DNA from 2 places in the Mesorhizobium sp. Cs1299R1N3 genome. Region 2 is predicted to be linked to the other one. Evidence: predicted binding sites of a transcription regulator. Region 2 holds the regulator's gene; the other holds the start of a gene.
What was found. Region 2 encodes HrcA, which represses chaperone genes, less so after heat shock. Its sites were predicted from a motif close to GTTAGCACTCNCNNNNNGNGAGTGCTAAC; they were not measured.
Positions count from the first base shown of each region.

Region 1: a site for HrcA is predicted at 1,386-1,414, ahead of O7B34_RS19070 (co-chaperone GroES). Genes of this name have one in related genera too.

Region 1 covers NZ_JAPYKQ010000008.1:171,966-175,149, reverse strand. Annotated here, with positions in the region: gene O7B34_RS19095 (hypothetical protein) at 11-217, shown strand; gene O7B34_RS19090 (hypothetical protein) at 222-413, shown strand; gene O7B34_RS19085 (DUF6500 family protein) at 487-705, shown strand; gene O7B34_RS19080 (DUF1488 domain-containing protein) at 706-972, opposite strand; gene O7B34_RS19075 (hypothetical protein) at 969-1,223, opposite strand; gene O7B34_RS19070 (co-chaperone GroES) at 1,467-1,781, shown strand; gene groL (chaperonin GroEL) at 1,841-3,184, shown strand, end outside.
Region 2 covers NZ_JAPYKQ010000006.1:111,424-114,607, reverse strand. Annotated here, with positions in the region: gene O7B34_RS15725 (VOC family protein) at 1-305, opposite strand, end outside; gene rph (ribonuclease PH) at 488-1,204, opposite strand; gene hrcA (heat-inducible transcriptional repressor HrcA) at 1,407-2,489, shown strand; gene O7B34_RS15710 (hypothetical protein) at 2,630-2,827, shown strand; gene O7B34_RS15705 (PQQ-dependent sugar dehydrogenase) at 2,911-3,184, shown strand, end outside.

The sequences.
Region 1 (3,184 bases), on a different contig from region 2:
GGTCAGTTTCGTGCGTAAACCGTCGCTCTTGCCCGTCTTTGGAAAACTTGGCGCCAAGGCACCGGTTGCCGTCATTCCTGTGCCGGTCCGGCCGGCAGGTCTTGCGGCGCGATTGCGGCAGACCCTGGCCTCGCATGGCGCCACGGCGTTGCAATTGTCGGTCGTCGTCTGGACGGTCGCTATCCTCGGCGCCGCATTTCTCTTCGCGCGAGGCTAGCCGCATGGCCGACCGTTATACACTGCGCATGGACTTGCCCCAAAGCTGGGCCATCATCGATGTCTTTACCGGCCAGCCCGCGGTGGTCAGGCAAAGGGTGATGGTCGGCATGAGCCCGCAGGATGCCAACGCGCTGGTCGATCAGATGAATATCCGCGACGTCAAGCGCCGGGAGAGGGCCGAACGTAAGTCCTGATCTGTCCAACGTTTGCCGAGGGCGGCACTTGGCGCGGACAAGATCCCGCCGCACCGCAAATCAGAGGATTCCCGTGAGAGCCAGCCTGAAGCAGAAGATACTGGAGGTCTGTGACCGCAGGATTTCCGAGAAAGGGCCCAGCGTCGGCGTGTCGTTCTATGCGTTCTTCGCCAACAGGAACGACGACCCCGAGTTGCTGATGGAAGTCGCCGAATGGTGGATCAGAACCCACCGCCTCGACCATTTTGAAAAGGCTGCGAAGATACGCACGATGGTCGCGGACCTCGGCTGATCAGCTGAAATCGGCGGCCGTCAGCGCATACAGGCTCTTGTGGGTGCGGCCGTAGGCCTTGGCGGCGACATCGTGGATAGTGGAACTCGACCTGTCGAAGGCGGCAAGATAGCCGGCCTCGTCGGCGGCGGTGTCCGGCTGTATCCTGGTCATGGCGTCGGCGGCCACGGAGAAGGAAATCTGGAGCATGCCGTCATGGCCGACGAAACGAATGCGTTGGCCGGCCACATCATAGCTGCGGCTGCGATTGGGAAAGGTCAGGCTCATGTCTTGACCCCCGTTGTGGCAGCCTTCTTGGCCACCCGTTTCGTCTTAGGCGTCGGATTCAGCGCTTCCGCCACGCGGTCGGCCTCTTCCTTGGCCAGCCGCAACTCCCTCAGCCTTGCCGTCTTGATCTCCCTGGCTTTCGCCTCGGACATGTATTCGGCGGTTGCCTTGTTGCGCTCCGCGTTCTTCTTCTGCTTGTCGACAAAGCGGGCTTCAGCTTTTTCCATGATCGTCTGATTGCCGTCGGCCATCGAAGTCTCCTTTGCGCATGAAATCGTGAAAACGAACTTGTCAGATAAATAGGCGCTCGACCGGCAAAATTCAACTTTTTGAAATATTTGGCTGATTTCGGATATCAGGAAACCGGGTGCGAAAATAATACTTCCAATATCTAATTCCGTCCCACGATAAATTTTGGCACTCCTATCTATCGAGTGCCAAACCGCCTATAAAGGGGGCGCGGCCGCCTATGCCGGCCCCAGAAAGAAGTCCTCATGAAGTTCCGTCCACTCCACGACCGCGTCGCCATCCGGCGCGCCGAAGGCGATACCAAATCCAAGGGCGGCATCATCATTCCCGACAATGCCAAGGAAAAGCCGCAGGAAGGCGAAGTCATTGCCGTCGGTCCGGGGGCCCGCGACGAAAAGGGCGCGCTCGTTCCGCTCGACGTCAAGGCCGGCGACTTGATCCTGTTCGGCAAATGGTCGGGGACCGAGGTCAAGATCGACGGCGAAGACCTGCTGATCATGAAGGAAGCCGACATTATGGGCGTCATCGAAAAGGCTGTCGAAGCCAAGAAGGCCGCCTGACTGGAGCGCCGCGCGTTCGGCGCGGCGACTGGCCCCCCTCAAACTCGAACGGAAAAATCATGCCTGCCAAGGAAATCAAATTCTCCACCGATGCGCGTGACCGCATGCTGCGCGGCGTCGAAATCCTCACCGATGCGGTGAAGGTGACGCTGGGCCCCAAGGGCCGCAACGTCATCATCGACAAGGCTTATGGCGCCCCGCGCATAACCAAGGATGGCGTCACCGTCGCCAAGGAAATCGAGCTTGCCGACAAGTTCGAGAACATGGGCGCGCAGATGGTGCGCGAAGTGGCCTCGAAGACCAACGACCTCGCCGGTGACGGCACCACGACAGCCACGCTGCTGGCCGCTTCGATCCTGCGCGAAGGCGCCAAGCTGGTCGCCGCCGGCATGAACCCGATGGATTTGAAACGCGGCATCGACCAGGCCGTCGCCGCCGTCGTCGGGGAAATCAAGGCGAAGGCCAAGAAGGTCAAGTCGTCGGCCGAGATCGCGCAGGTCGGCACCATTGCCGCCAATGGCGACGTCAGCGTCGGCGAAATGATCGCCAAGGCGATGAACAAGGTCGGCAATGACGGCGTCATCACCGTCGAGGAAGCCAAGACCGCCGAAACCGAACTCGACGTCGTGGAAGGCATGCAATTCGACCGCGGCTATCTCAGCCCCTACTTCGTCACCAATGCCGACAAGATGCGCGCCGAGCTTGAGGACCCCTACATCCTCATTCACGAGAAAAAACTCGGCAATCTGCAGGCGATGCTGCCCATCCTCGAAGCGGTGGTGCAGGGCGGCAGGCCGCTGCTGATCATTTCCGAGGACGTCGAAGGCGAGGCCCTCGCCACCCTGGTCGTGAACAAGCTGCGCGGCGGCCTCAAGGTCGTGGCCGTCAAGGCGCCGGGGTTCGGCGACCGTCGCAAGGCGATGCTGGAAGACATCGCGGTGCTCACATCGGGCCAGATGATTTCCGAGGATCTCGGCATCAAGCTTGAAAACGTCACCATCGAGATGCTCGGCCGCGCCAAGCGCGTGCTGGTCGAGAAGGACACCACCACGATCATCGACGGCGCCGGCACCAAGGCGACCATCCAGGCGCGAGTCGCCCAGATCAAGGGCCAGATCGAGGAGACGACCTCGGACTACGACAAGGAAAAGCTGCAGGAGCGGCTGGCAAAGCTGTCAGGCGGTGTTGCCGTCATCCGCGTCGGCGGCGCCACCGAATCGGAAGTGAAGGAAAAGAAAGACCGTATCGACGACGCGCTGAACGCCACGCGCGCAGCCGTGGAAGAAGGCATCGTTCCAGGCGGCGGCGTAGCCCTGCTTCGTGCCCGTTCGGCGCTATCGGGCCTGAACGGCGCCAACGCCGATGTCACCGCCGGCATCTCCATCGTGCTTCGCGCGCTTGAG
Region 2 (3,184 bases):
GCGATTTTCTTCGCCTGAAGATGTGTTCTCCAGCCGTCGATTTCAGCGGCGCTGGCGGCAAAGCACAGATGACCCTCGCCGACCGCGCCATGCGGCGGCACTTTCAGCTTCGCGTCCGGTGCGGGCGGAATTTTGGTCGCCTCGGCGTTGAAGACGAGCAGGACGCCCGGGCCGCAGCGGAAGAAAAGGTGGCGGCCGTCGACCTTGCCGAGCAGGATGAGGCCGAGGACGTCGGTGTAGAAGTGCTCAGCGGCATTGAGATCGGTGACGTAGAGGGCGGATTCCAGGATGGCGGAGGGAGTCACGAGGTGCCCCCCTCTGCCCTGCCGGGCATCTCCCCCTCAAGGGGGGAGATTGGCAATTTCGATGTTGTCGCACACCCAGCAACGCTGAAAACCAGCGAAGGCCGAGACCGTATCCGATCTCCCCCCTTGAGGGGGAGATGGCCGGCAGGCCAGAGGGGGGCGTTCAAGCTCGGCATTAAACCCTACGCCACCGCCATCTGCTGCAGGCTGACCAGCCGGGAAATGCCCTTCTTGGCCAGGCCCATAAGCGTCGCGAACTGGTCCTCGGAGAAAGGTTCGCCCTCGGCGGTGCCCTGGATCTCGACGATGCCACCCTTGCCGGTCATGACGAAATTGGCGTCGGTGCCGGCCGAGGAATCCTCGACATAATCGAGGTCGATGACCGGCTGGCCGTCATGGATGCCGCAGGAAATCGCCGCGACATGGTCTTTCAGCACTTTCGAAACGCTGGCCATCTGCCGGGCTTCCATCCAGCGCAGGCAATCATAGAGCGCCACCCAGCCGCCGGTGATCGAAGCGGTGCGGGTGCCGCCGTCGGCCTGGATGACATCGCAGTCGACGGTGATCTGCTGTTCACCCAGCGCCTGCAGGTCGACCACGGCGCGCAAGGAGCGGCCGATCAGGCGCTGAATCTCCAGCGTGCGGCCGCCCTGCTTGCCGGCGGAGGCCTCGCGGCGCATGCGCTCGCCGGTCGAGCGCGGCAGCATGCCGTATTCCGCCGTGACCCAGCCCTTGCCGGAATTGCGCATCCAGCCCGGCACCTTTTCCTCGAGGCTCGCGGTGCACAAGACGTGCGTGTCGCCGAACTTCACCAGGCAGGAGCCTTCGGCGTGTTTGGAGACGCCGCGCTCGAAGGAGATGGCGCGCATTTCGTCGAATTGGCGTTTGGAGGGGCGCATTCGGCCTGCTTTCTTGTCAGTTTCTTGAAATCGTGGCCGGCTTTTAGACGCAAGGGGGGCAGCGCGCAAAGGAAAACGGACCGGGCGATCTGACACAGACACCCGGGAGATCTAACACAGACACCCGGGGCGATCCGACACAGACACCGGTTGCGCGCGGCCCACCGAAGTCTATATCCTTGAACCGGAGGTTTTTGGCCAAATGACCAAGCCAGTCGATCCCGCGTCGCAGTCGCCCGCGCTTCAATCGCTCGACATGCGCTCGCGCGACATCTTCCGGCGCATCGTCGATTCCTACCTGAGGGACGGCGAGCCCGTGGGCTCGCGCAGCCTGTCGCGCATCCTGCCGTCCTCGCTGTCACCGGCTACCATCCGCAACGTGATGAGCGACCTCGAACATCTCGGGCTGATCTACGCGCCGCATATTTCGGCCGGCCGTCTGCCGACGCAGGCTGGCCTGCGTTTCTTCGTCGATGCCTTCATGGAGCTTGGCGATCTCTCCGACGAGGAGCGCCGTGCCATCGAGGCGCAGGTGCGGGCCTCCGGCTCGGGCGCGACGCTGGAGCACATGCTGACCGAGGCCAGCCAGATGCTGTCGGGCATGTCGCGCGGCGCCGGCCTGGTGCTGGCCGCCAAGAACGAGGTGGCGCTGAAGCACATCGAGTTCATCCAGCTCGAGCCGACCAAGGCGCTTGCCGTGCTGGTGTCGCAGAATGGCGACGTCGAGAACCGCGTCGTCGAGCTGCCCGCCGGCATCACCGTCTCGCAGCTGCACGAAGCCTCGAATTTCCTCAACGCGCATATTCGCGGCCGCACGCTGGCCGAGGCGCGCACCGAGATCGCGCGCATCAAGGAAGAGACGAGGGCGGCGCTCGACACGCTGTCGCAGGACCTCGTCGAGAAGGGACTGGCGGTGTGGGCGGGCGCCGAAAGCGGCCTGCCGGCCCGGCTCATCGTGCGCGGCCGCGCCAATCTGCTCGAAAACGTCACCGCCCAGGCCGACATCGAATTGCTGCGCCACCTGTTCGAGGACATGGAGACGCAGGATGGATTGATCCAGTTGCTCGACCTTGCCGAGGAGGGATCGGGCGTCCGCATCTTCATCGGCTCGGAAAACAAGCTGTTCTCGCTGTCGGGTTCGTCGCTGGTGGTGGCGCCCTATCGCGACAAGGACGCCCGCGTCGTCGGCGCGCTCGGCGTCATCGGCCCGACCCGGCTCAACTATGCCCGCATCGTGCCGATGGTTGATTATACGGCGCAGCTGATTTCCCGTATGCTGCGCTAAGGCATCGATATTCAGGTGATGCCGGCCTGCAAACGGCTGACATCTGCGCTTCCGGTGCCACCGTTTTCGACTCGGCCTGACCCGAATCTCGACACACCTTTGGTGTGACACCGAAGGACCGGCTGCAAAGGAGAAAAAGAATGGCGCTGGAATCATTCAAGGCCCAGATCAGCCTGCTGCTCGAAGAAATGGTCAACCAGCCGGAGGACCAGCACGAAATTCAGGAACAGCTGCGCGAAAAACTGCGGGAAATGCGCGCCATGGGCCTGCCGTTGCCGGCCGATCTCGTGGAACTGGAAAAACGCCTGGACGACGATTTCTACGCTGCCGGGACCTGATCCCGGAAGTTTGCTCACCGTGCGTGACGGAACCCACGGACAAGCCGATCGTTAATTTCCTTCACGACCGAGTGGAGGAAGTGATGCGATTGGCCGGACTGGCGATGTCGGCACTGTTTCTCACGACCGCGGCTCTCGCCCAGCAGGCCGACCAGCCCGTGCTCAAAGGCCCGGCGGCCTTCGGCGACTGGCGCGCGGACAAGCCCGGCGTGCGCCGGCTGATCAAGCCGGAAGACCTGCCGAGGCCCTATGTCACCAAATCCGCCTCGAACGGCGCCGGCCTGACGGAGAGGCCGCAAGGCGCCAAGCCACAACTGCCGCCCGGCTTTTCGGCGGAACTCGTTGCGTCCGGCATCG